Aliidongia dinghuensis: one gene and its partner. The protein of the gene in region 2 interacts with the protein of the main gene of each other region in a pairwise test. Links are inferred from orthologs where the notes say so. Each region holds a gene or a part of one and is shown on either strand. Other genes may lie near its edges. The genes, in order: leuS and ligA.

Region 1 (11,337 bases), on a different replicon or contig from region 2:
TTCGGCCGCTCGATGAACCCTTTGCGCTGCTCCTGCGCCTTCAGCACCTTGAACGAGCTCATCTTCATCGCCTTCTCGAGGCGCGGCCGTGCCACGTCCAAGCCCAGGAAGCGGGCAACGGCGCCAAAGCTCTTCACCGGCTGGTCCAGCATGTCCTCGTAGCGCAGCACCAGGAGGCTGCGGTTGGGCGTGTGCGTCCAGGAATGGACATGCTGCGACCAGCTCGACAGATATTCATAGACGTTGCTGCCGTCACCGGCCGTGCAGGCGGCCTGATCGCGCATCATGTCGATAATGTAGTCGATCGACTGGCCCTGGTGGTGGCTGTAGGAGATCACCACGTCGCGCGGGTCGCGGATCATGTAGATGGCGCCGGCCGTGACCTCCATCGTCACCAGCGGCATGCCCTGATCCTCGAGCAGCGCGTTGTGGGTCTTGACGAAGATGCTGTCGGCCGACAAGCCGGTCAGATGGCGATGCACCTGCGGGCGCATCCGCTGCACGTCGGCCAGCGAATATTCCGTGTCCGGCCGCGGGTCGAACAGGCGGAACCAGCGCACCTGCGCCTCACCATAGGTGAAGTCGGTCAGCGTGTTGATGTCGTAGGATTCCGTCGGGTTGCGCAGCAGGTTGTGCAGGAACGAACGCATCCAGGTATTGCCCGATTTCGGGTAGGACGCGAGCCAGATGATGGCGCCCATGAGGTTTGACGATCTCTAGACGGAATAAGGACGGAGGCCCCGTGTCATAGCACCCGTTCCGGACAAACAAAAAGGGGGAGAGCGGCGAGCCGCTCTCCCCCCAAGATCTTGAAGCGACGAACCGCTTACCAGCGGAACGACGTTTCCATGATGAGCGCCGTCGAGTTGAAGCTCTTGGCGTAGACGTTGTTGTTGCCCGCAACGCCGCCGGTGCCCGGCGCGAAGCTGGAGCCAGCCGGCACGTAGGCGCCGTTCGGATCGTACAGGGTCTGCTGGATCAGGCCGGCGATGTTCACGCCCGGGCCGACCGAGTAGGTCGCACCGACCTGGATCACGTCGTTGATCGCGGCGCGCTTCACGTTCGCGTCGCCGGTGATGCCTTCGAACTCACCGCGCGACCATTCCGCACCGAGGCGGATCGCGCCGACGGTGTAGGAAATATTGAGGTCGGACTGCTTGTTGGTCATCTCGTTCGTGCGGTTGAAGAACGCCGTCGGCAGACCGGCCGCATTGAACGCGATCGCCTGGCCCTGGCCGCCAACGGCCGGGCTCGGGAGCGCTTGCGACAGTTCGTAGTTGAAGCCGAGTTCCCACGGGCCGTAGTTGACCTGGATGCCGCTGTTGTAGACCTTCGGATCGGCGTTGGTGGTGCTGTTGGCTTCGACGGTGTTGCTGCTGCTGAAGCCGCAAGCCGCATCGTTACCAAGCGCCACCTTCACGCTCGTGCTGCAGCCGCCCTTGCGGCTGCCGGTCGAGTAGCCGGCCGTCCACGCGAACTTCACCGGGCCGAACGTGCCGTTGTAGCCGGTCGTGAGCGACCAGTAGTTATAGGCCGTGGCATTGTTGAGATAGCTCGGCGTCAGGCCGTTCGTCTGGTTGTCGGTCAGGCCGTTGTTGTCGCCGATGTTGCCCGGGCCGTTGGTGTGGCCGCCCGCCTTGTCCGGCGTGTAGCTGGCGCCGAAGTGGAAGCCGGCGATCGTCGGGCTGTAGTAGACGATCTTGGTGCCGCGGCTGTCCAGGTTGAGGGTCGTGAAGTTGTAGACCGGCGAGTTCGAGAAATAGATGGCGCCCGAGTTGGCACCGATGTTGCCGTCGCCCGTGACACCGGCGTTGTTGCCGACCGCGTCGTTGCGGCGGACGTCGCTGTCGTCACCGATGCGGAACTCGCCCCAGGAGGCGTTCTTCAGGTAGACGTACGAGTCCTTGATCGTCGTGTTGTTCGAGCTCTGGAAGCCGTTCGTCGTGTTGGCCTGGCCGTTCGGTGCCGAGAAGGCATTGAGACGGGTCCAGACACCGGCGGTGATGCCGTTCGAGAACGTGGTCGAGCCCAGGAAGCGGATCAGGAAATAGTCCTGGAACCCGGTCGGCTGGCGCTTGTAGCCGGCATCACCCGGCTGGTCATCCTGCGAGATCATCGCGGCGGCGCCGGTATAGTACTGGCCACCGAACTTCATCTGGATCGGCTGATCCGTGGTCGCGGTCTGCGCGTGCGCGCCGTTCGAGAAAAGGCCCGCCGCGACGAGCGCGGAAGTCCCCAACAGTAACTTCTTCATGATTCCCCTCCAGAAGTGCCTACTTTCGCGCACCATGGCCGGTGTGATCTGGCCTCGGTGGCCGCGGCGGGTCCCCATGCGAGCCGCGGTCGAATCTTTCGCAATCCCATGCTGGAAGGTACGGGAAGCTGCTGAAGGGTCAAGAAAGACGACGGTTTGACGCGGGCATTTCCAAATACTGTTGCCGAGACACCACAATTCCGTCCAGGCGGCCGGACGGGCCCGGTCGAGGCCGCCGTGCGTTTCAGCCGCTTTGAAGCAGCGCCGGAACATGCTAGGAACCGTGCGCGAAAGATCTGCAGCCCCGCCGATGGTTCATCAAGCCGACCTTGCCGGTCGTCCGGGCCCGAGGCGTGGCGTTCGAGGAGTCTCATGGTCAACCGTCTGCGCGCTACCACCCTTGCCCTCGGCCTCGCCACCGCCGCCGTTCTGGCCGGCTGCAGCGACATTTCCCCGTCGGACACTGCCTATCGGCCGAACGACCCGCGGTACCAGGAAGAGACGCAAGGGGACAATTCGTTGTTCGGTTCAGGCGGCCTGGTGGGCCTGCTCGGCGGCGGCTCCAAGAAGGACGCGCCGGGCGCCCAGGGCATCGGCGTCAACACGTTCCTGTGGCGCGCCTCGCTCGATACGGTGTCGTTCATGCCGCTCACCTCGGCCGACCCGTTCGGCGGCGTGATCATCACCGATTGGTATACGCCGCCGGAGACCCCGAACGAGCGCTTCAAGCTCAATGTCTATATCCTGGATCGCCAGCTGCGCGCCGACGGCATCAAGGCAACGGTCTTCCGCCAGAGCCACACGCCCGACGGCCGCTGGGTCGACGCGACGGTCGATCCGAAGACGGCCGCCGACCTGGAAAACGCCATCCTTACCCGCGCCCGCCAATTGCGGGTGAACACGGCGCAGCAGTCGTCGTAACGGGACCGGCAGCCGCTTTTATATATTGCGCGGCTGCCATGCGGATTGGATTAAAGGCGGCCGCCGGATCCGACGCCCCTCGCTCCCAGCATCCTTGCACGGGCGATCGTCGGAGCCGGCGCCGCCCGGCAAGGTGAATGGAGATGGATCGGTATAATTTTCATGAGGCCGAGGGCCGTTGGCAGTCGGTCTGGCGCGAGCGCGGCAGCTTTGCCGCCAAGACCGATCCGAGCCGTCCGAAATACTACGTGCTGGAGATGTTCCCGTATCCGTCGGGCAAGCTCCATGTCGGCCATGTCCGCAATTACACGATGGGCGACGTCGTCAGCCGCTACAAGCGGGCGCGCGGCTTCAACGTGCTGCACCCGATGGGCTGGGACGCGTTCGGCCTGCCCGCCGAGAACGCCGCCATCGCCGGCGGCATCCATCCGGGCAAGTGGACCTACGAGAATATCGCCACCATGGGCGAGCAGCTGAAGCTGATCGGCCTCGCCTACGACTGGGACCGCGAGATCGCGACCTGCCATCCGGAATATTACCGGCACGAGCAGAAGATGTTCCTGGACTTCCTCGCGAACGGCTTGGCTTATCGCAAGGAATCCTGGGTCAACTGGGACCCGGTCGAGCATACCGTGCTGGCCAACGAGCAGGTCATCGACGGCCGCGGCTGGCGCTCGGGCGCGCTGGTCGAGAAGCGCCTGCTCTCGCAGTGGTTCCTCAAGATCACCGACTTCGCCGACGAGCTCCTGGCCGGCATCGACACGCTCGACCGCTGGCCCGAGCGCGTGCGCGTCATGCAGTCGAACTGGATCGGCCGCTCCGAGGGTGCCCGCGTGCAGTTCACGCTCGAGGGCGAGGGCTTCGCCGGCGAACAGCTCGAGATCTTCACGACCCGGCCGGACACGCTTTTCGGCGCGTCCTTCTGCGCCCTCTCGGCCAACCACCCGGTCGCCCAGCGGCTCGCCCTCGAAAACCCGACGGTCGCCGCATTCAACGCCGACTGCAACCGCATGGGCACGTCGGAAGCCGCGATCGAGACGGCGGAGAAGCTGGGCTTGAAGACCCGGCTGACGGTGGCGCACCCGCTGATGCCCGGCGTCAGCCTGCCGCTCTATATCGCGAACTTCGTGCTGATGGAGTACGGCACCGGCGCCATCTTCGGCTGCCCGGCCCATGATCAGCGCGACCTGGACTTCGCGCGCAAATACGGGCTGCCGGTCAAGACCGTGGTCAAGCCCGCCGACGGCCCGGCGCCGGAGATCGGCACCGAGGCCTTCGTCTCGACCGATGGCGTCGCGGTCAATTCCGGCTTCCTCGACGGGCTCGCCGTGCCCGCGGCCAAGCGTGCCGCCATCGAGCGGCTGGAGAGCCTCGGCATCGGCAAGGGCACGATCCAGTACCGCCTGCGCGACTGGGGCGTGTCGCGCCAGCGCTACTGGGGCTGCCCGATCCCGGTCATCCATTGCCCGGCCTGCGGCATCGTGCCGGTGCCGGCCCAGGACCTGCCGGTCAAGCTGCCGGACGACGTGAGCTTCGACCAGCCCGGCAACCCGCTCGACCGGCATCCGACCTGGAAGCATGTCAATTGCCCGACATGCGGCGGCAAGGCGACGCGCGAGACCGACACGTTCGATACGTTCTTCGAGTCCTCGTGGTATTTCGCGCGCTTCTGCTCGCCCCGCTCCGAGAATGCGTTCGACCGGGCCGACGTCGATTACTGGCTGCCGGTCGACCAGTATATCGGCGGCATCGAGCACGCGATCCTGCATCTGCTCTATTCGCGCTTCTTCGTGCGCGCGCTCAAGAAATGCGGCTATCTGGACCTGGACGAGCCGTTCGCCGGCCTGTTCACCCAGGGCATGGTCTGCCACCAGACCTATCAGGACGAGGACGGCAACTGGCTGTTCCCGGAACAGGTGACGCTCGACGCCAACGGGGTTGCCACCTCGAACGGCCGGCCGGTCGTGATCGGCCGTCTCGAAAAGATGTCCAAGTCCAAGAAGAACCTGGTCGGCCTGGAAACCATCGTCGAGAGCTACGGTGCCGACACGGCGCGCCTGTTCCTGCTGTCGGACAGCCCGCCGGAACGCGATCTCGAATGGACCGAGGCCGGCGTCGAGGGCACCTGGCGCTACGTCAACCGGCTGTTCCGGCTCATCCAGGACCATCGCGAGCGCCTGGCGCCGATCGGGGCCGCGACCGATGATGCCGGCGAGACCCGGCGGATGGTGCACAAGACCGTAGCCGCCGTGACGGAAGACCTGGAGCAGTTCCGCTTCAACCGCGGCGTCGCCCGGCTGCGCGAGCTGTCGAACCATCTTGAAACCGTCGCCGCCACGCTTGACGGCGCCGTGCTGCGCGAGGCGTTCGAGACGCTGACCGTCCTCCTCGGCCCGATGATGCCTCATCTGGCCGAGGAGCTGTGGCACATGCTCGGCCACGAGACGCTGCTCGTCGATCAGCCCTGGCCGACCCCGCTGGCCGCCCTGGTGCGCGACGACACGGTGACGCTCGCGGTCCAGGTCAACGGCAAGCTGCGCGCGACGCTCGACCAGCCGCGCGACGTCGACCAGGAGGCGGCGCGCGTCGCGGCGCTGGCGCTCCCCGAAGTCCAGCGCGCGCTCGACGGCAAGCCGGCGCGCAAGGTCATCGTCGTACCGAACCGGGTGATCAATGTCGTGGCGTAACCGCCTTTCCGCCGCCGTCGGCCTGGCCCTGCTCGGCACGGGCCTCGCCGGCTGCGGCTTCCATCCGCTCTATGCGGCGCATGACGAGAACGGGCTCGACACCGGCCTCGCCTCGGTCCAGGTCGACCAGATCCGCGATCGGCTCGGCCAGGTGCTGACCAACCAGCTGCGCGACGGCTTCAACCCGACATCGGCCAGCGTGCCGGCGCGCTATCGGCTCTCCGTGGCGCTGATCAAGCAGGAGTACGACTCAGCGACGCGGTCGGACGGCACGGCCAGCCACACGACCGTCCGCTTCCTCGCGGATTACGCGCTGCGCAACATCGCCGACAACAAGCCGGTCATCTCGGGCCAGATCCGGTCCGACAACGGGCTCGACGTGCTCGACAACCAGTACGCCAACACGATCGGCGAACAGACCGAGGAATTGCGCGCGGTGCACGACGTCGGCGACCAGCTGCATGAGCGTGTAGCGCTCTATCTGCGGCAGGTCGCGGCCAAGCAATGATCTCAGGGCAATGATCTCCGCCCAGGCAACGTCCTGACGTCGACGCCATGAAGCTGAGCGGCGCCCAGCTTGCCAATTTCCTGAAGCGGCCGGACGGCGCCGTCACCGTGGCGCTCGTGTTCGGACCGGACGACGGCCTGGTGCGCGAGCGCGCCGACCTCATTGCCAAGGCCGTGCTGGGCGACGCCGGCGACGATCCGTTTCGTCTGGCGCTCCTGACCGCCGACAAGATCCGGCAGGATCCGGCCCTGCTCGCCGACGAGGCCGCCGCCATGAGCCTGATGGGTGGGCGTCGGGTCGTGCGCGTGCGCGATGCCGCCGACGGCGTCGCCGTGCCGCTGAAGCATGTGCTGGAGACCGGCCGCGGCGACGCGCTGATCGTGCTCGAGGCCGGCGACCTTGGCAAGAGCTCGTCACTGCGCAAACTGTGCGAGGCGGCCGACACGGCCGTCGCCATTCCCTGCTATGCCGATGGCCCCCGCGAGATCGCCAGCCTGATCCGTGACACCCTGCAGGCCCAGCGCATCCAGATTGCCGACGAGGCGGTCGAGTATCTTGTCGGCAACCTGGGCAGCGATCGCGGCGTCAGCCGACAGGAGATCGAGAAGCTGGTGCTCTATGCCGGCGCCGGCGGCCGGATCGAGCTCCCCGACGCCGTCGCTTCGGTCGGCGATTCGAGCGCGCTCGAGCTCGAGGACGTGGTCTATGACGCGCTCGACGGCCGGACCGGCAACCTGGACGGCGCCCTCACCCGCCTGTTTCTCGAAGGCCAGGCGCCGGTGTCGATCGTGCGCGCCGTCATGCGCCATGCCCAGCGGCTGCATCTCTGTGCCGCCCAAGTCGCGGCGGGCCAGCCGGCCGACGTGGTGGTGCGCGGCCTCAGGCCCCCGATCTTCTTCAAATACACCGACCGGTTCCGCCGGCAGGTCGAGCAATGGCCGCTCGACCGGTGCGAGCGCCTGCTGAAGCGCCTGACCCAAGCCGAGCTGGACCTGAAGCGCACAGGCTATCCGGACGAGACCCTGTGCCGCCACCTGCTGCTCCATCTCGCGCGCCTCGGCCCTGCACGTCGCTAATGGGCTCGCCGCTGATCCGCGCGTTGGCAATCAACTGAATGGCGATTTTCGGCAATCAACTGTAATCGGCGCGGGTGCTCTCGCTCTTTACGCCGAATTAATTCCCGACCGACAGTATCCACTCCGATAGCACAGGGTGCCCGGCTGGCGATTATTTTCGCCTGCAAGGAATTTTGGGATGGAGGCCAGGGATGATCAAGCTCGATCGTTTGACGATCCGGACGAAGCTGCTGCTGCTGACCGGACTGGCCGTGCTCGTCGCGGCGATCCTCGTGGCGATCAGCGCCTATGACACGCGGGCACGCATGATCGAGGACCGCAAGGACGAGCTCAGATCCATCATCGGCGCGACCGTCGGCGTCGCCCAGAAGCTCGAGGCTGAAGTCCAGGCCGGCCACTTGACCCATGAGGCCGCCGTCGCCTCGCTGCGCCAGACCATCGAGGCGATGCGCTATCGGCCAACCAAGGAATATGTCTTCGCCTATCTGATGGACGGGACCAGCATCGCCCATGGCGGCAATCCCGCCCAGGTCGGCACCAACCGCATGGGGGTGAAGGACGCGACCGGCAAGCTCATCACCGCCGGCTTCGTCGAGGCGCTGAAGCATGCCGACGAGGCGTTCTACACCTACATCTACCCGCGCGCGAGCGGTGGCGAGCCGCTGCCGAAACTCACCTTCATCAAGCGCTTCGCCCCCTGGGACATCTTCATCGGCAGCGGCGTCTACACCGACGACATCGAGGCCGACTTCCAGACCATGATGGGCGAGATCGGTATCGTGGCGTTCGTGCTGCTGGTGCTGCTGGCGGCGGTCGCCCTCGTTATCTCGCGCGACGTGTCTCGCTCGATCGGCCGGCTCCAGCACAAGATGGCGGCGCTTGCGGCGGGCGATCTCTCCGTCACGATCGAGGAGGCCGCGCGGGGCGACGAGATCGGCCGCATGGCCGCCGCCGTGCAGGTGTTCAAGGAACACGCGCTCGAGATCGAGCAGTTGCGTCAGGCACAGGAGGCGACCGAACGCCAGGCGGCGGAACAGCGCCGGGCCGAGACGCTGAAGCTCGCCGGCGCGTTCGAGCAGACCGTGGGCGGCATCGTCGACGCGGTCGGCAGCGCCGCCGACGAGATGCAGCGCGAGGCCGAGAGCCTGTCGAGCAGCGCCCAGGCGGCAAGCGCCGAGGCCCGCGGCATCGCCTCGGGTGCCTCCGAGGCCGAGGGCAATGTCCAGACCGTGGCGGCAGCCGCCGAGGAGCTCTCGGCCTCGATCGCCGAGATCGGCCGGCAGGTCCGCCAGAGCGCCGATATCGCCGGCAAGGCAGTCCATGCGACGGCCCTCACCGACGACCGGGTGAGCGCGCTCGCCGGCGCCGCCCAGCGCATCGGCGAGGTCGTCGGCCTGATCCAGGCGATCGCGAGCCAGACCAACCTGCTGGCCTTGAACGCCACGATCGAGGCCGCGCGCGCCGGCGAGGCCGGCAAGGGCTTCGCTGTCGTGGCGTCGGAGGTGAAGTCGCTCGCGAACCAGACGGCCCAGGCGACCGACGACATCCGCCAGCAGGTCGAAGCAATCCAGGGCTCGACCGCCGAGGTCGTGACCGCAATCCGCGGCATTGCCGAGACGATCCGCGAGATGAACGAGATCGGCGGCGCCATCGCCGCCGCGATCGATCAGCAGAGCGGCGCCACGCGCGACATTTCCGCCAATGTCCAGGAAGCGGCCCGGCACACCTCGTCCGTTTCGGACGGGGTCGGCGCCGTGACCGGCACGTCCGAACGGGTCGGCGGCGCCGCCGGCCGCGTGCTCAGCGCCGCCCAGGGCTTGAGCGACCAGGCGGACGCTCTGAAGCGCCAGGTCGGCCAGTTTCTGGCGACGGTCAGGGCGGCATAAGCCACCCGCCGTCATCTCCGCCTGCGCGGGGATGACGGATAAAGGCAGCGCCCGCCTACCGCAGCCGCTTCAAGAGATGGTCGAGCTGGTCGAGCGTGCGGAACTGGATCGAGACCTCGCCGCCCGAACCTTGCGTCCGGATCTTGACCGCGAGGCCGAGCGAGCCGGTGAGTTCGCGCTCGAGCGCCAGTGTGTCGGCATCGGGCTCGCGCCCACCCCTGCCGGCGCCGTTCTTGTCCGACGCGGGCTTGCGGCCTTGCTGGACCAGGGCTTCGACCTGGCGCACGTTTAGGCCGCGCTCGACGATCTCATCGGCGAGCACCTCCGACGCCTCGACGCCGACGAGCGCCCGGGCATGGCCGGCGCTGAGCTTGCCGTCGGCGAGCAGCCCCTTGACCCGCGGGGCGAGACTCAGAAGACGCAGCGTATTGGCGACGTGGCTGCGGCTCTTGCCGACCGCGCGCGCCAGTTCCTCCTGGGTATGGCCGAATTCTTCCATCAGCCGCTGATAGGCCTCGGCCTCCTCGAGCGCGTTCAGGTCTTCGCGCTGCAGGTTCTCGACGAGCGCGATCTCGAGCGTCTCGCGGTCGCTGAGATCGCGGACGATGACCGGCACGTCGTGCAGCTGCGCCTTCTGCGCCGCGCGCCAGCGGCGTTCGCCGGCGATCAGCTCATAAGCGTTGTGGATCGTCGGATGCACCCGCACCAGAAGCGGCGACAGGATGCCCTTGTCGCGGATCGAGTCGACCAGGCCGGCCAGCTTCTCGTCGTCGAACACCCGGCGCGGCTGGTACCGGCCCGGATGGATCTGGCCGATGGCGACGGTGCGCGACGGCTTGCGCGCCGCCTCCGCATCGGACTCGACATCCTCGCCGAACAGCGCCGACAGGCCACGGCCCAGCTTGCGCGGCTTCCCCTCTTCCGCCATGACGCGGGACCTCGCCTCAATCTCGCTCAATGCGCGTAATCCTGTTCGCGATACAGCACCTCGCTCGCGAGGTGGATATAGGCCTGTGATCCGGCGCAGCGCCAATCATAGAGCAGCACCGGCTTGCCGTGGCTCGGCGCCTCGGAGATGCGCACGTTGCGGGGAATGGTCGTGTTGTAGACCTTCTCGCCGAAATAGCCGCGCACGTCGGACGCGACCAGGTCGCAGAGATTGTTGCGCTTGTCGAACATGGTCAGCACGACGCCCTGCAGGTCAAGCGACGGGTTCAGCGACTTCTTGACCCGGTCGATGGTGCGGACCAGATGGCTCAGGCCCTCGAGCGCATAGAACTCGCACTGCAGCGGCACCAGCACCGCGTTGGCCGCGACCATGCCGTTCAGGGTCAGGAGGCCCAGCGACGGCGGGCAATCGACCAGGACATAGTCATAGACAACCTTGAGCCGCTCGATCGCGTCCTTGAGGCGGTATTCCCGGCGCGCGGTCTCGACCAGCTCGACCTCGGCGCCGGCGAGCTCGACCGAAGCCGGCACCAGCTGCAAGCCCGGCACGGAGGTCGAGACCAGCGCGCCGCCGATCTCATCCATGCCCATCAGCACTTCATAGGTCGTGATGACTCGCTGCTTCTGGCTGATGCCGAGCCCGGTCGAGGCATTGCCCTGCGGGTCGAGATCGATCAGCAGCACGCGCTTCTCGGCCGCGGCCAGCGCCGTCGCCAAGTTGATCGCCGTCGTTGTCTTGCCGACCCCGCCCTTCTGATTGACGATCGCGAACACGCGCGGCGTCTTGGCGTTCGTTTTGCCGGCACCGACGATCCCGATCGCCTCGTTTTTACCGCTCACGAGTCGGAGACTCCACTTCGAGTATAACGCCTGAAGGATCGGAGAGGCTCGGCCGCTCCGTAACCCTCATGTGCCAGGATTTTCGCGCTTCGGTCAATTCATCGGCCTGACGCGCGCCCTTGAGAAATACGCATTTGCCCGCCGGTTTCAGGAACCTCACGGCATGGTCGAGCAATTGCGCGAGCGGCGCAAGGGCGCGGGCCGTCACCACGTCGGC
Region 2 (11,233 bases):
GTGCGGGCTGGGCCTCGCCGGATGCTCCGATGTGAGCACGGACGCCTACAAGGACCAGCCGGTCGAGGTGCTGTACAACGACGCCGTCGACCAGATGGCCGATCAGCGTTGGGCCGCTGCCGGCAAGCTGTTCGACGAGGTCGAGCGGCAGCATCCCTATTCGGTCTGGGCGACCAAGGCGCAGCTGATGCAGGCCTACGTCCAGTACCAGGCCGGCAAGTACGACGACGCCATCACCGCCGCGGACCGCTTCATCCAGCTGCATCCCGGCCATCGCGACGTTGCCTACGCCTATTACATCAAGGCGATCTCGTACTATGAGCAGATCGTCGACGTGCAGCGCGACCAGCACGACACCGAGTTGGCCCTGAAGGCGCTCGACGATGTCGTCACCCGCTTCCCCGACTCGCGCTACGCCCGCGACGCGCGGCTCAAGCTCGACCTGACGCGCGACCATCTGGCCGGCAAGGAGATGGAGATCGGCCGCTATTACGAGCGGCAGGGCCAGTATGTCGCGGCCATCAATCGCTTCCGCAAGGTGATCGGCGACTACCAGACGACGAGCCACGTGCCGGAGGCTTTGGCCCGCCTCGCCGAATGCTACACCGCTGTCGGCCTCAACGAGGAAGCCAAGCAGACCGCGGCGGTGCTGGGTTACAATTACCCGGACAGCGAATGGTACCAGGACACGTACGACCTGGTCGGCGGCCGCCGGGTCGTGGCCGAAGACAGCAAGCCCGGCTGGTTCAGCCGGACCTTCAGCTCGATCTTCTGACCCTCGATCGTCTGATCCCCTTTCGCCTGGCCGGGGGCGGCGCGCCCATGCGCCGCCGCTAGCTCCCGTCATCGTTCGCCTGTATGGTCGGCCGTGCCATGAAGCCGCCCTGCGTGTCGCCCGCCCCATGCTCTTGAGCCTGACGATCCGCGACGTCGTTCTGATCGAGCGGCTGGATCTGGCCTTTCCCGCGCATCTTTCGGTGCTGACCGGCGAGACCGGTGCCGGCAAGTCGATCCTGCTTGACGCGCTCGGTCTGGCGCTCGGCATGCGCGCCGAGAGCGGCCTCGTCCGGCGCGGGGCCCAGCAGGCGATCGTTGCCGCCGAATTCGACATCGGGCCCGGCCATGCCGCGCGCGCCATCCTCACCGAGCAAGGCATCGACGCGGAGGACACGCTCGTTCTGCGCCGGGTTTTGGGCGCCGACGGCCGCTCGCGCGGCTTCGTCAACGACCAGCCGGTCGGCGTCGGCCTGCTGAAGCAGCTGGGCGACACGCTGGTCGAGATCCAGGGCCAGTTCGAGCAGCGCGGCCTCATGGACCCGGCCAACCATCGCACGCTCTTGGACGCCTTCGCCGGCGCACGCGACATGGGTGACGCGGTGCGCACCGCCTGGCAGGCCTGGCGCGGGGCCCGCGACGCGCGTGAAGCGGCCAAGGCGGCACGGACCAAGGCCGCGGCCGACGAGGAATATCTGCGTCATGCGCTGAGCGAGCTTGATGCGCTGAAGCCGCAGCCGGGCGAGGAAACGCTGCTCGCTGAACAGCGCGCGCGCCTCATGCACAGCGCCCAGGTGGCCGAGGCGATGACGGCCGCGGCCCAGGAGCTGGCGGGCGAGCGCGGGGCGGACCATGCGCTCAACGTCGCGGCCCGCGCGCTTGAGCGCGTGCGCGACAAGGCCGGCGGCGTGCTCGACGGCGCCATCGCGGCGCTCGAGCGGGCGCTGGTCGAGACCGAGGAGGCGCGCGCCGCCCTCGACCAGGCGATGCGCGACCACGAGCGCGACGGCGATCTCGAGAGCGTCGAGGAGCGGCTCTTCAACCTGCGGGCCCTCGCCCGCAAGCATGGCGTCGCGGTCGATGGGCTTGCCGACCTGCGCGACGACATCGCCCGGCGCCTCGGCATGCTTGAGGACGGCGAGGCCGGGCTGAAGCGGCTCGCCAAGGACGAGGCGGAGGCGCGCGCCCGCTACACGGCGGCGGCCGAGCGGCTGACCCGGCTGCGCCAGGGTGCGGCCCAGAAGCTCGACCGGGCGGTGCAGGCGGAGCTGGCGCCGCTCAAGCTCGACCGGGCGCGCTTCTCGACCACGATCGCGCCGTTGGCACCCGACGACTGGGGCGCCGACGGCGCCGAGCGCGTGGCGTTCGAGGTCGCAACCAACCCTGGTGCCGCGCCCGGGCCGATGACCAAGATCGCGTCCGGCGGCGAGCTGTCGCGTTTCCTCCTGGCGCTCAAGGTCGTGCTGGCGCGCGTGTCGAGCGTGCCGACCATCGTGTTCGACGAAGTCGACAGCGGCATCGGCGGCGCTGTCGCGGCCGCCGTCGGCGAGCGGCTCGCCCGCCTCGGCCAAGAGCTGCAGGTGCTGGTCGTGACCCACAGCCCGCAAGTGGCCGCCCGCGGTCGCCATCATTGGCGCGTCGCCAAGAACCAGGCCAAGGACACGACCGTGACCCGGGTCGAAAGCCTGGACGAAGCCGAGCGGCGCGAGGAGATCGCCCGCATGCTGTCCGGCGCCAGCATCACCGAAGAAGCGCGCGCCGCGGCGCAGAGCCTGCTCGCGGCCGGCGCCGCCTAAGCCGGCATCTCGCCGCCGGGATCGGCGACCAAGCCCGCCGCCGCGATGCCGGCGAGCGCGCAAGCCTCGTCCTGGTCCGACCGATCGCCGCTGATGCCGACCGCACCCAGGATGCGGCCGGCCTGATCGCGGATCAGCACCCCGCCCAGCACCGGCACCATGTTGCCGCCGGCGAGCTCGGTCAGCGTCGCGAAGAACGCCGGGTTGCCGGCCGCCCGGCGGGCGAGCTCGCGGCTGCCGAAGCCCATGCCGAGCGTGCCCCAGGCCTTGGCGGTCGCGATCTGTGGCCGCAGCAGGCTCGACCCATCCTCGCGCTTCAGCGCCACCAGATGGCCCCCGGCATCGAGCACGGCCACGGTCAGCGGCTGCAAGTTGCGGCGCCGGCCTTCAGCAAGCGCCATGTCGATGATCTGGGTCGCCGCGGCGAGCGTCAGCATGGCACCTCCACGGCAGGTGCCCGGCGTCGGGGCAGAAGCCGCCCGGCACCGACGGCACGCGTCAGCAAGAACAGGCCGAACAGCAGCCAGAGCACGAACCCAGGCAGCGAGGCCTCCGGCCCGAAGGCCCCGCCGGTGAGCCAGGCCGGGCCCTCGACCCGGGCATCGATCAGGCTCGGGAAGGACGTGCCGGAATCGAGCAGGCCGAAGAGGGCGCTCTGGCCGAAGTTCCAGCCGAAATGCAGGCCGATCGGCAGCCAGAGCCGCCGGGTCGCAAGATAGGCAGCGCCGAGCGCCAAACCTGCGCCGAGCGTCAGCGCCGTGATCGGCCAGGCGCCCGCCCCCGGATTGTCGAGATGGGCCGCGCCGAACAGCACGGCCGAGAGTACCAGCGCCACCCAGCTGCCGGCCCAGCGCTCGAGGAGCCCCAGCACGAAGCCGCGGGCCAGCACCTCCTCCATCAGGGCCGCCCCGATCGCCATCAGGCTGGGCATCGCCATCTCGACCGGGCTGCGCCAGCCTGCAATGCGGTAGCCGCCCGCGGCGGCCAGCACGAGCACCAGCAGCGCCACGAAGCCGATACCGATCGCCGTCCCTGTGGCCGTTTCCCTGAGTGCCGGCCGCAGCGCCAGCTCCCGGCGCGGTCGGCGCTCGACGAAGCGGCCGTGCAGCCCGTAGGCCGCGAGCACGGCGAGGGCGAGCGCCGCATAGGTGAGCCATAACCAGATCGAATCGGGCGCCGCACTGGAGCCAAACAGCAGACGGTCGGCTCCGATCACCAAGCCGCCGCAGGTCACGACCAGGACCGTCGCCGCCAGCAGATAGACGAGCAGGCGCGGCAGCGAAATGCGTTCGATCGGGACGGGCGTCGTTTCGTCTGGGGGGGCAGGCAATATCGGCATCGGCCTAACTCAGCACGGCTGCGGCCATGCCGACAGAAAAATCTGCCGATGGCGAAATCTGATGGGCCCTTCGGGAGGTTACGCGGAGACCCCTTCTCCGTCCTGCCGCTTCGCGCTAGAGGAAAGGGCTCGTCCGTCCCGCTTCGGAGAAGACATGACCGCGCCCGCCATCCGTCACCTCTCGATCGACAGCGCGGCCCTGACCGAGGAGGAAGCCGCGGCGGCCATGGCCGACCTGGCGGCGGCGATCGACTATCACGGCGAGCGCTATCACGCCGAGGACGCGCCCGAGATCTCCGACGCCGAATATGACGCTCTCTTCCACCGGTTGCAGGAACTCGAGGCACGCTTCCCAGAGCTGATCCGCGCCGACAGCCCGACGAACCGGGTCGGCGCCACCCCGGCGGCCGGCTTCGGCAAAGTGCGCCACGCCATCCCCATGCTGTCGCTCGGCAACGCCTTCAGCCGCGAGGATGTCGAGGGTTTCGTCGACAGCGTGCGCAACTTCCTGGCCGAGCTGCGCGCCGATCCGAACCAGGCGCTCGAGGTCGTGGCTGAGCTCAAGATCGACGGCTTGAGCTGTTCTCTGCGCTACGAGAAGGGCCAGCTGGTCCAGGCGGCGACGCGCGGCGACGGGCAGGAGGGCGAGGACGTCACCGCCAACGTCCGCACCATCGAGAATGTGCCGCAACGGCTCAAGGGTGCCGCTCCCGACATTCTGGAGGTGCGCGGCGAGGTCTATATGACCGACGCGGATTTCATGGCCTTGAACGAACGCCAGCAGGAGGCCGGCGGCAAGCTGTTCGCCAACCCGCGCAACGCCGCGGCCGGCAGCTTGCGCCAGCTCGACCCGGCCATCACCAGGTCGCGGCCGCTGCGCTTCTTCGGCTATGCCTGGGGCGAGGTGAGCCAGCCGCTGGGCGCGACGCAGGAGGAGGCGCGCCAGGCGCTCGCAGGCTTCGGCTTCAGCCTGAACGAGCCGAGCCGGCTCTGCCGCTCGGTCGACGAGATGCTCGCCTTCTACGAGGACATCGGCAATGCCCGCGCCACGCTGGGCTTCTCGATCGACGGCATCGTCTACAAGGTCAACCGGCTTGACCTGCAGCAGCGCCTGGGCTTCGTCTCGCGCGCGCCGCGCTGGGCGATCGCACACAAGTTCCCGCCGGAGCAGGCGCGCACGAGGCTGAACGGTATCACGCTCCAGGTCGGTCGCACCGGCGCCTTGACACCGGTCGCCGAGCTGACGCCGATCAATGTCGGCGGCGTCATGGTCGGCCGCGCCACGCTGCACAATGAGGATTACATCGCCGACAAAGACATCCGGATCGGCGACATGGTCGTGGTCCAGCGCGCCGGCGACGTCATCCCGCAGATCGTCTCGGTCGTGCCGGACCTGCGGCCGGAAGGCGCCGAGCCGTGGCAGCCGCCGACCGAATGCCCGATCTGCCACAGTGCCGCCGTGCGCGAGCCGGGCGAGGCCAAGCGCTTCTGCACCGGCGGTCTGGTCTGCGAGGCCCAGGCGGTCGAGCGGCTGCGGCATTTTGTCAGCCGCGACGCGTTCGACATCGAGGGCCTCGGCTGGAAGACCGTCGTCGAGTTCCACGAGGCCGGGCTCATCAAGACGCCGGCCGACATTTTCCGCCTCAAGGCTTCTGACATCGAAGGGCGCGAGGGCTGGAAGGAACTGTCGATCTCGAAGCTCTTGAAGTCGATCGAGGCGCGCAAGATCATCCCGCTCGACCGCTTCATCCTGGCGCTCGGCATCCGCCAGGTCGGCCAGACCACGGCCCGGCTGATGGCGAAGCATTATCGGACGCTCGACCATTGGCGGGAGGCGATGAGCGCTGCGGCCGATCCGGAGAGCGACGCCTACCGCGAGCTCATGAACATCGACGGCATCGGCGGCGACACGGCGAAGGACCTGACCGACTTCTTCATCGAGGAGAACAACCGGGCGGCGGTCGACGATCTCCTGGGCGAGCTCGAGACGGTCGAGCCGTTCGTTCTCGCCGCGCGCGAGGGCGGCGTGCTCGACGGCAAGACCGTCGTCTTCACCGGGACGCTGGTCCAGCTGACGCGCGGCGAGGCCAAGGCGCGCGCGGAAGCCGCCGGCGCCAAGGTCACCGGCTCCGTCTCGGCCAAGACCGACTATGTGGTGGTCGGCGCCGACGCCGGCTCCAAGGCCGCAAAGGCGCAGGAACTGGGTGTAGCAACCATCAGCGAAGACGATTTCCTCGCCTTGATCGGGTGACGTCCCGACCCTCTCCCGCGAAGCGGTAGAGGGACATGAAGGAGTACCGCATGACTTCCGACAGCCTGGGCTTTTCCGCCGAGCGCCTGGAGCGCATCACCACCGCCTTCGAGGCGGGTGTGGCGCAAGGCCGGATCGGCGGCGCGGTCGCGGCGATCCTGCGCCATGGCGAGACCGCCTATTTCGAGGCGGTGGGCTATCGCGACAAGGCGGCGGGCGACGCCATGGCCAAGGACGCGATTTTCCGCATCTATTCCATGACCAAGCCGATCGTCAGCGTCGCCGCCATGATCCTGGCCGAGCGCGGGCAGATGCTGCTCATGGACCCGGTCGCGAAATACCTGCCGAGCTTTTCGAACCAGCAGGTGGCGGTGACCGAGCCCGGCTCGTCGGACCTCAAGCTCGAGCGCATCCGCCGGCCGGCGACGATCCAGGACCTGCTGCGCCATACCTCGGGCCTCATCTATGACCAGCTGTTCGAGACGACGCCGGTAAAACGGCTTTATCGCGAGGCCGAGATCTCGACGACGCGCGAGACGCTGGCCGAAAAGGTCGATCGCCTGGGTCGCCTGCCCTTGGCTCACCAGCCGGGCGAAGTGTTCGAATATGGCTATTCGACCGACGTGCTGGGCCGGGTCATCGAGATCGTGACGGGCCAGACGCTCGACGCCTTCATCAAGGCGGAGATCACCGGCCCGCTCGGCATGGCCGATACCGGCTTCTTCGTGCCGCCCGCTGACCATCACCGCCTGGCCGAGCCGGTCGCCGACGGCACCGGCAAGCTGCCGAAGCTGCGCAAGGTGACCGAGCCGCCGCTCATGCTGTCGGGCGGCGGCGGCATGGTCTCGACCGCGGCCGACTACCTGCGCTTCTCAACCATGCTGCTCGCTGGCGGCGCCCTCGACGGCACGCGCATCCTCGGCCGGAAGACCGTCGCCTACATGACGACGGACCATCTGGGCGCGAGACGGCGCGACAACAGCACCGGCCGCTATCTTCTGGGCCCCGGCCACGGCTTCGGCCTGGGCTTCTCGATCCGGCTCACCGACGGCGAGAGCGACATGCCGGGCAGCGCCGGCGACTATTCCTGGGGCGGGCTCGCCGGCACCCAGTTCTGGATCGACCCCAAGGAGCGGCTGATCGCCCTCATGCTGATCCAGCAGCCGAACGAGTTCACCGACTATTGGCGGCTCTATCGCAGCCTCGTCTATCAGGCGCTGGTGGCCTGAAGCCATGACGCGCCTCACCCTGCGCATCGATTTCGGCCCGGACGAGGCGATCGGCCCCGGCAAGATCCGGCTCCTCGAGCTTTTGGCCGAGACGGGCTCGATCGCGGCGGCGGGTCGCGCCATGGACATGTCCTATCGGCGGGCCTGGCTGCTGGTCGCGGCGCTCAACAACATGTTCCGCGAGCCCGTGGTGGCGACGAAGCTCGGCGGCAAGGCGGGCGGCGGTGCCCAGGTGACGCCGTTCGGCGAGACGGTGATCTCGCGATATCGTGACATGGAGCGGCTGGCGAAGGCGGCGCTCGCCCCCCATCTCACGGAGCTGGAAGCGGCACTGAAGAGGGAGTGACCAGTCATGGTCGACAAGATCCGGAAGAGCGACGCCGAATGGCGCCAGGAACTCACGCCGGAGCAATATCGCGTGCTGCGCCAGAAGGGGACCGAGCGGCCCTTCACCGGTGAATATAACGATACCAAGGCCGAGGGCGTCTATCGCTGCGCCGGCTGCGGCCAGGAACTGTTCCAGTCCGACACGAAGTTCGATTCCCACTGCGGCTGGCCGAGCTTCACGGCACCGACGGAGCAGCCGGCCGTCGAGATCGAGCTCGACCGCAGCCACGGCATGGTGCGCCATGAGGTGCTGTGCAGCCGCTGCGAGGGGCATCTGGGCCACGTCTTCCCGGACGGCCCGGGCCCGACGGGCCTGCGCTATTGCATCAACTCGGCGGCGCTGACGCTGGACCCGAAGAAGTAGGGCGAGCCAAAGAAACAGGCACCGCTCGGCCCAGTTCCTCGACGAACAGGCGCAAGCCCCGGTCCATGACCTGCGAGCGGCGCAGCACGTAGCCGACATCGCGCGAGGCGGCCGGGGCGAGCGGGCGCACGACCGTGCCGGCGATCGGCTCGGGCAAGGCCAGCGCCGGCATCACCGAGGCGCCGAGGCCGCTGCCGACCAGCATCTTGATCGCCTCGATGCTGCCCAGCTCCATGATCGGTCGCGCCCGGATGCCGCCCTGGCGGAACCAGCCGTCGATCACGCTGCGCGTCGTGCCGCCCGGCTCGTAGAGGATGAGCGGCAGGGCCGCGAGGTCGGCCGGCGTCAGGACCGGCGCTGCCGGGGCCAGCGACTCCGGCACCAGCGCCACCATCGGATCCTCCAGCACGCGGGTCGCGGCGAGCGAGCGGCCGACGCTGCCGGGCATGGTCGCGAGCGCCACGTCGAGGTCGCCCGCCTCGAGCCGTTCCAGCATGTCCTCGCTGTTGCCGGTCGCGATGATGATTTCGAGCCCGGGCATGCGCCGCTTCACGGCGGCCAGCACCGGCGGCAGGAGATAGATGCAGGCGGTCGCCCCGGTGCCGAGCCGGATGCGCCCCGTGTCGCCGGCCCGATGGGCAGCGACCACCGCCACTGCCTCGTCGACCGCGGCCTGCACCCGGCCCGCCGGGCCGACGAGCGCCGCGCCGGCCGTGGTTGGCGCCACACGACCGCCGGCCCGGACAAGCAGCCGCGTGCCCAGAATCTTCTCGAGCTCGCGCAATTGCTGGCTCGCGGCCGGCTGCGTGACGTTAAGCGCCCGGGCCGCGGCGGTGACGCTGCCGGTCTCGATCGCGGCCAGGAAGATGCGGAACTGACGCAGGCTGGGTGAGGGCATAAGGGAAAATAATTCTGATGCACGGTATCGGAAAGTTTTTCTTCTCACGAAACCGTGAACAGCGCAGCCTTGACCGGTCGAAAACGATTTCTGCGCCAGGTCCCGATCAATGCCCGAAGCCGCCTACCACGAAGTTGCCGACCACAAAGCCCTGGACAACTCCCTGATCCGCCCGAGCCGCGCGGCCGACATGGCCGCCATCACGGCGATCTATCGCCACCATGTGCTCTACGGCTCCGCCTCGTTCGAGACCGAGCCGCCCGATGAGGCGGAAATGACGCGCCGGCGCGCCGATCTGCTGGCGCGCGACATGCCGCATCTGGTGCTGGAGCTGGATGGCGTCGTGCTGGGCTATGCCTATGCCGGCCCCTATCGGCCGCGCCCCGCCTATGGCGACACGGTCGAGGATTCGATCTATCTGGCGCCGGACGCCGCCGGCCGGGGCTTCGGCCGGCGCCTGCTCGAGGCGTTGATCGCCGAATGCACGGCCAGGGGCCGCCGCCAGATGGTCGCCGTCGTCGGCGACAGCGCCAATCTGGCGTCGCTCCGCGTCCATGAGCGCGCCGGCTTCCGCGTGGTCGGCACGATGACGTCCGTCGGATTCAAGCACGGCCGCTGGCTCGACATCGTGCTCATGCAGCGCACCCTCGGCCCGGGCGACACGACCCTGCCCGACGCCCGCCCATGACCGCGGACGCCTGGAAAGTTCGGCGGTTCACCTTCGCGCTGGGTGCCACCCAGCTCGTTTCCTGGGCGGTGAGCTTCTATATGCCGGCCGTGATCGCCGAGCCGGCCGCGGCCGAACTCGGCATGAGCCGGGGTAGCTTGCTCGCGGCCTTTTCCTGGGCGCTCATTGCCGCGGGCTGCTGCGCCCCGCACATCGGGCGCTGGATCGGACGGCACGGCGGGCGGGCGCCGCTGGCCGCGGGCGCCCTCGCCATGGCACTCGGCCTCGGCCTGCTCGCCGCGGCGCACGGCCCGCTCCTCTGGTACGCCGGCTGGACCATCGTCGGCATCGGCATGGCGCTCGGCCTCTATGACGCCGTGTTCGCGACCCTGGGCGGCATCCTGGGCAAGGGAGCGGCACCGGCCATCACCGGTGTCACGCTGATGGGCGGCTTCGCCAGCAGTATCGGCTGGCCTGTCGGCGCCTATCTGACCGCGACGATCGGCTGGCGCGGCACGCTCATCGTCTATGCCGCGGCCGAACTCGTGGTCAACCTGCCGATCGTCCTCATGATGGTGCCGCGCCCGACGATCGTGGCGGATCGGACGGCACAACGGGCCGCGGCCACAGTCGGTCCGCGGCGCGGCATGCTCGCCTGCCTCATGGGCTTCTTCACGCTGCGCTGGTTCGTGACGTCGGCGCTTGCCGTCGCGATCCTGCCGCTGCTGGGCGGCATGGGGCTCTCGCCCGGCGAAGCCGTCGCAGCCTCGGCGCTGATCGGGCCCGGCCAGGTGGCAGGACGGCTCTTGGAATGGTCGTCGGGCGGGCGGTTCGGCCTGATCGGCCGCGCGGCCCTGGGCGCGTCGCTGGCGCCGATCGGCATCATCGTGCTGATCTGGGGCAGCCCGATTGCCGGCCCCGCGGTGGCGGCCTGCCTGTTCGCCGTGCTCTACGGCATGAGCAACGGCATCATGACGATCAATCGCGGCACCCTGCCGCTCGCGATCTTCGGCGCGGAGGGCTATGCCGCCCTCATCGGCTGGCTTGCGGTCCCGGTGCTGCTGGCCCAGGCGGCGGCACCGACCCTGACGGCACCGTTCGTGACGCGCATCCCATCCGCCGACGTGTTCGGCGCGGCGGGCGTGCTGGCGACAGTGGCACTCATCCTGCTGCTGCCGTTGCGTCCGAGGGCGGCAACGGCGGCGGCGGAATAGGACGGGCTTATTCCCGCCAGAACGGCTTGCGGATTTCGGCGAGCGCGGTCGCGCGCGAAACGCCCATGTCGAGCAGATCGCGCTCGTCGCACTGGGCGAGCTCGGCCCGTTCGCGCATGCGCTGGACCCAGAGCCCGACCAATTCGCGGAACTGGGTGAGACGGCCCGACGTCGCGGCGGGCGCCAGAGAAACGGCGGGGGCGGACTTGAAGGAAATGCTCATGTCAAACTCCTCATGACAAGGCGTTTCCATCCCGACGAGCTTATGCAGACCGCTCAGATGTTGCGATGCAACATAGAAAACGTAGCAGCTC

Evidence for each region.
Region 1: the proteins of ligA (region 2) and leuS interact in binary tests that used the Escherichia coli proteins (3 or more experiments, as listed by UniProt). The link is inferred for Aliidongia dinghuensis from one-to-one orthologs.

The regions. Positions count from the first base shown.
Region 1 is NZ_BMJQ01000012.1:30,609-41,945, forward strand. The notes cover bases 3,007-6,090. They hold leuS (leucine--tRNA ligase), read left to right. Parts: upstream 3,007-3,318; coding sequence 3,319-5,862; downstream 5,863-6,090. Other genes in these bases: IEY58_RS21675 (DUF3576 domain-containing protein), read left to right, coding at 3,007-3,175; lptE (LPS assembly lipoprotein LptE), read left to right, coding at 5,849-6,090. Outside these bases: IEY58_RS21665 (sulfotransferase domain-containing protein), read right to left, coding at 1-701; IEY58_RS21670 (porin), read right to left, coding at 827-2,254; more of IEY58_RS21675, read left to right, coding at 2,627-3,006; more of lptE, read left to right, coding at 6,091-6,370; holA (DNA polymerase III subunit delta), read left to right, coding at 6,418-7,446; IEY58_RS21695 (methyl-accepting chemotaxis protein), read left to right, coding at 7,638-9,332; IEY58_RS21700 (ParB/RepB/Spo0J family partition protein), read right to left, coding at 9,388-10,290; IEY58_RS21705 (ParA family protein), read right to left, coding at 10,287-11,093; 16S rRNA (guanine(527)-N(7))-methyltransferase RsmG, read right to left, coding at 11,110-11,337.
Region 2 is NZ_BMJQ01000005.1:301,127-312,359, reverse strand. Bases 3,632-6,611 are described here. They hold ligA (NAD-dependent DNA ligase LigA), read left to right. Parts: upstream 3,632-4,063; coding sequence 4,064-6,160; downstream 6,161-6,611. Other genes in these bases: IEY58_RS11935 (serine hydrolase domain-containing protein), read left to right, coding at 6,211-6,611; IEY58_RS11945 (CPBP family intramembrane glutamic endopeptidase), read right to left, coding at 3,632-3,900. Also shown: IEY58_RS11960 (outer membrane protein assembly factor BamD), read left to right, coding at 1-775; DNA repair protein RecN, read left to right, coding at 903-2,570; IEY58_RS11950 (GlcG/HbpS family heme-binding protein), read right to left, coding at 2,567-3,007; more of IEY58_RS11945, read right to left, coding at 3,001-3,631; more of IEY58_RS11935, read left to right, coding at 6,612-7,389; IEY58_RS11930 (winged helix-turn-helix domain-containing protein), read left to right, coding at 7,394-7,735; peptide-methionine (R)-S-oxide reductase MsrB, read left to right, coding at 7,742-8,140; IEY58_RS11920 (LysR family transcriptional regulator), read right to left, coding at 8,103-9,038; IEY58_RS11915 (GNAT family N-acetyltransferase), read left to right, coding at 9,148-9,726; IEY58_RS11910 (MFS transporter), read left to right, coding at 9,723-10,919; IEY58_RS11905 (DUF1127 domain-containing protein), read right to left, coding at 10,927-11,142. UniProt on the Escherichia coli protein: DNA ligase that catalyzes the formation of phosphodiester linkages between 5'-phosphoryl and 3'-hydroxyl groups in double-stranded DNA using NAD as a coenzyme and as the energy source for the reaction.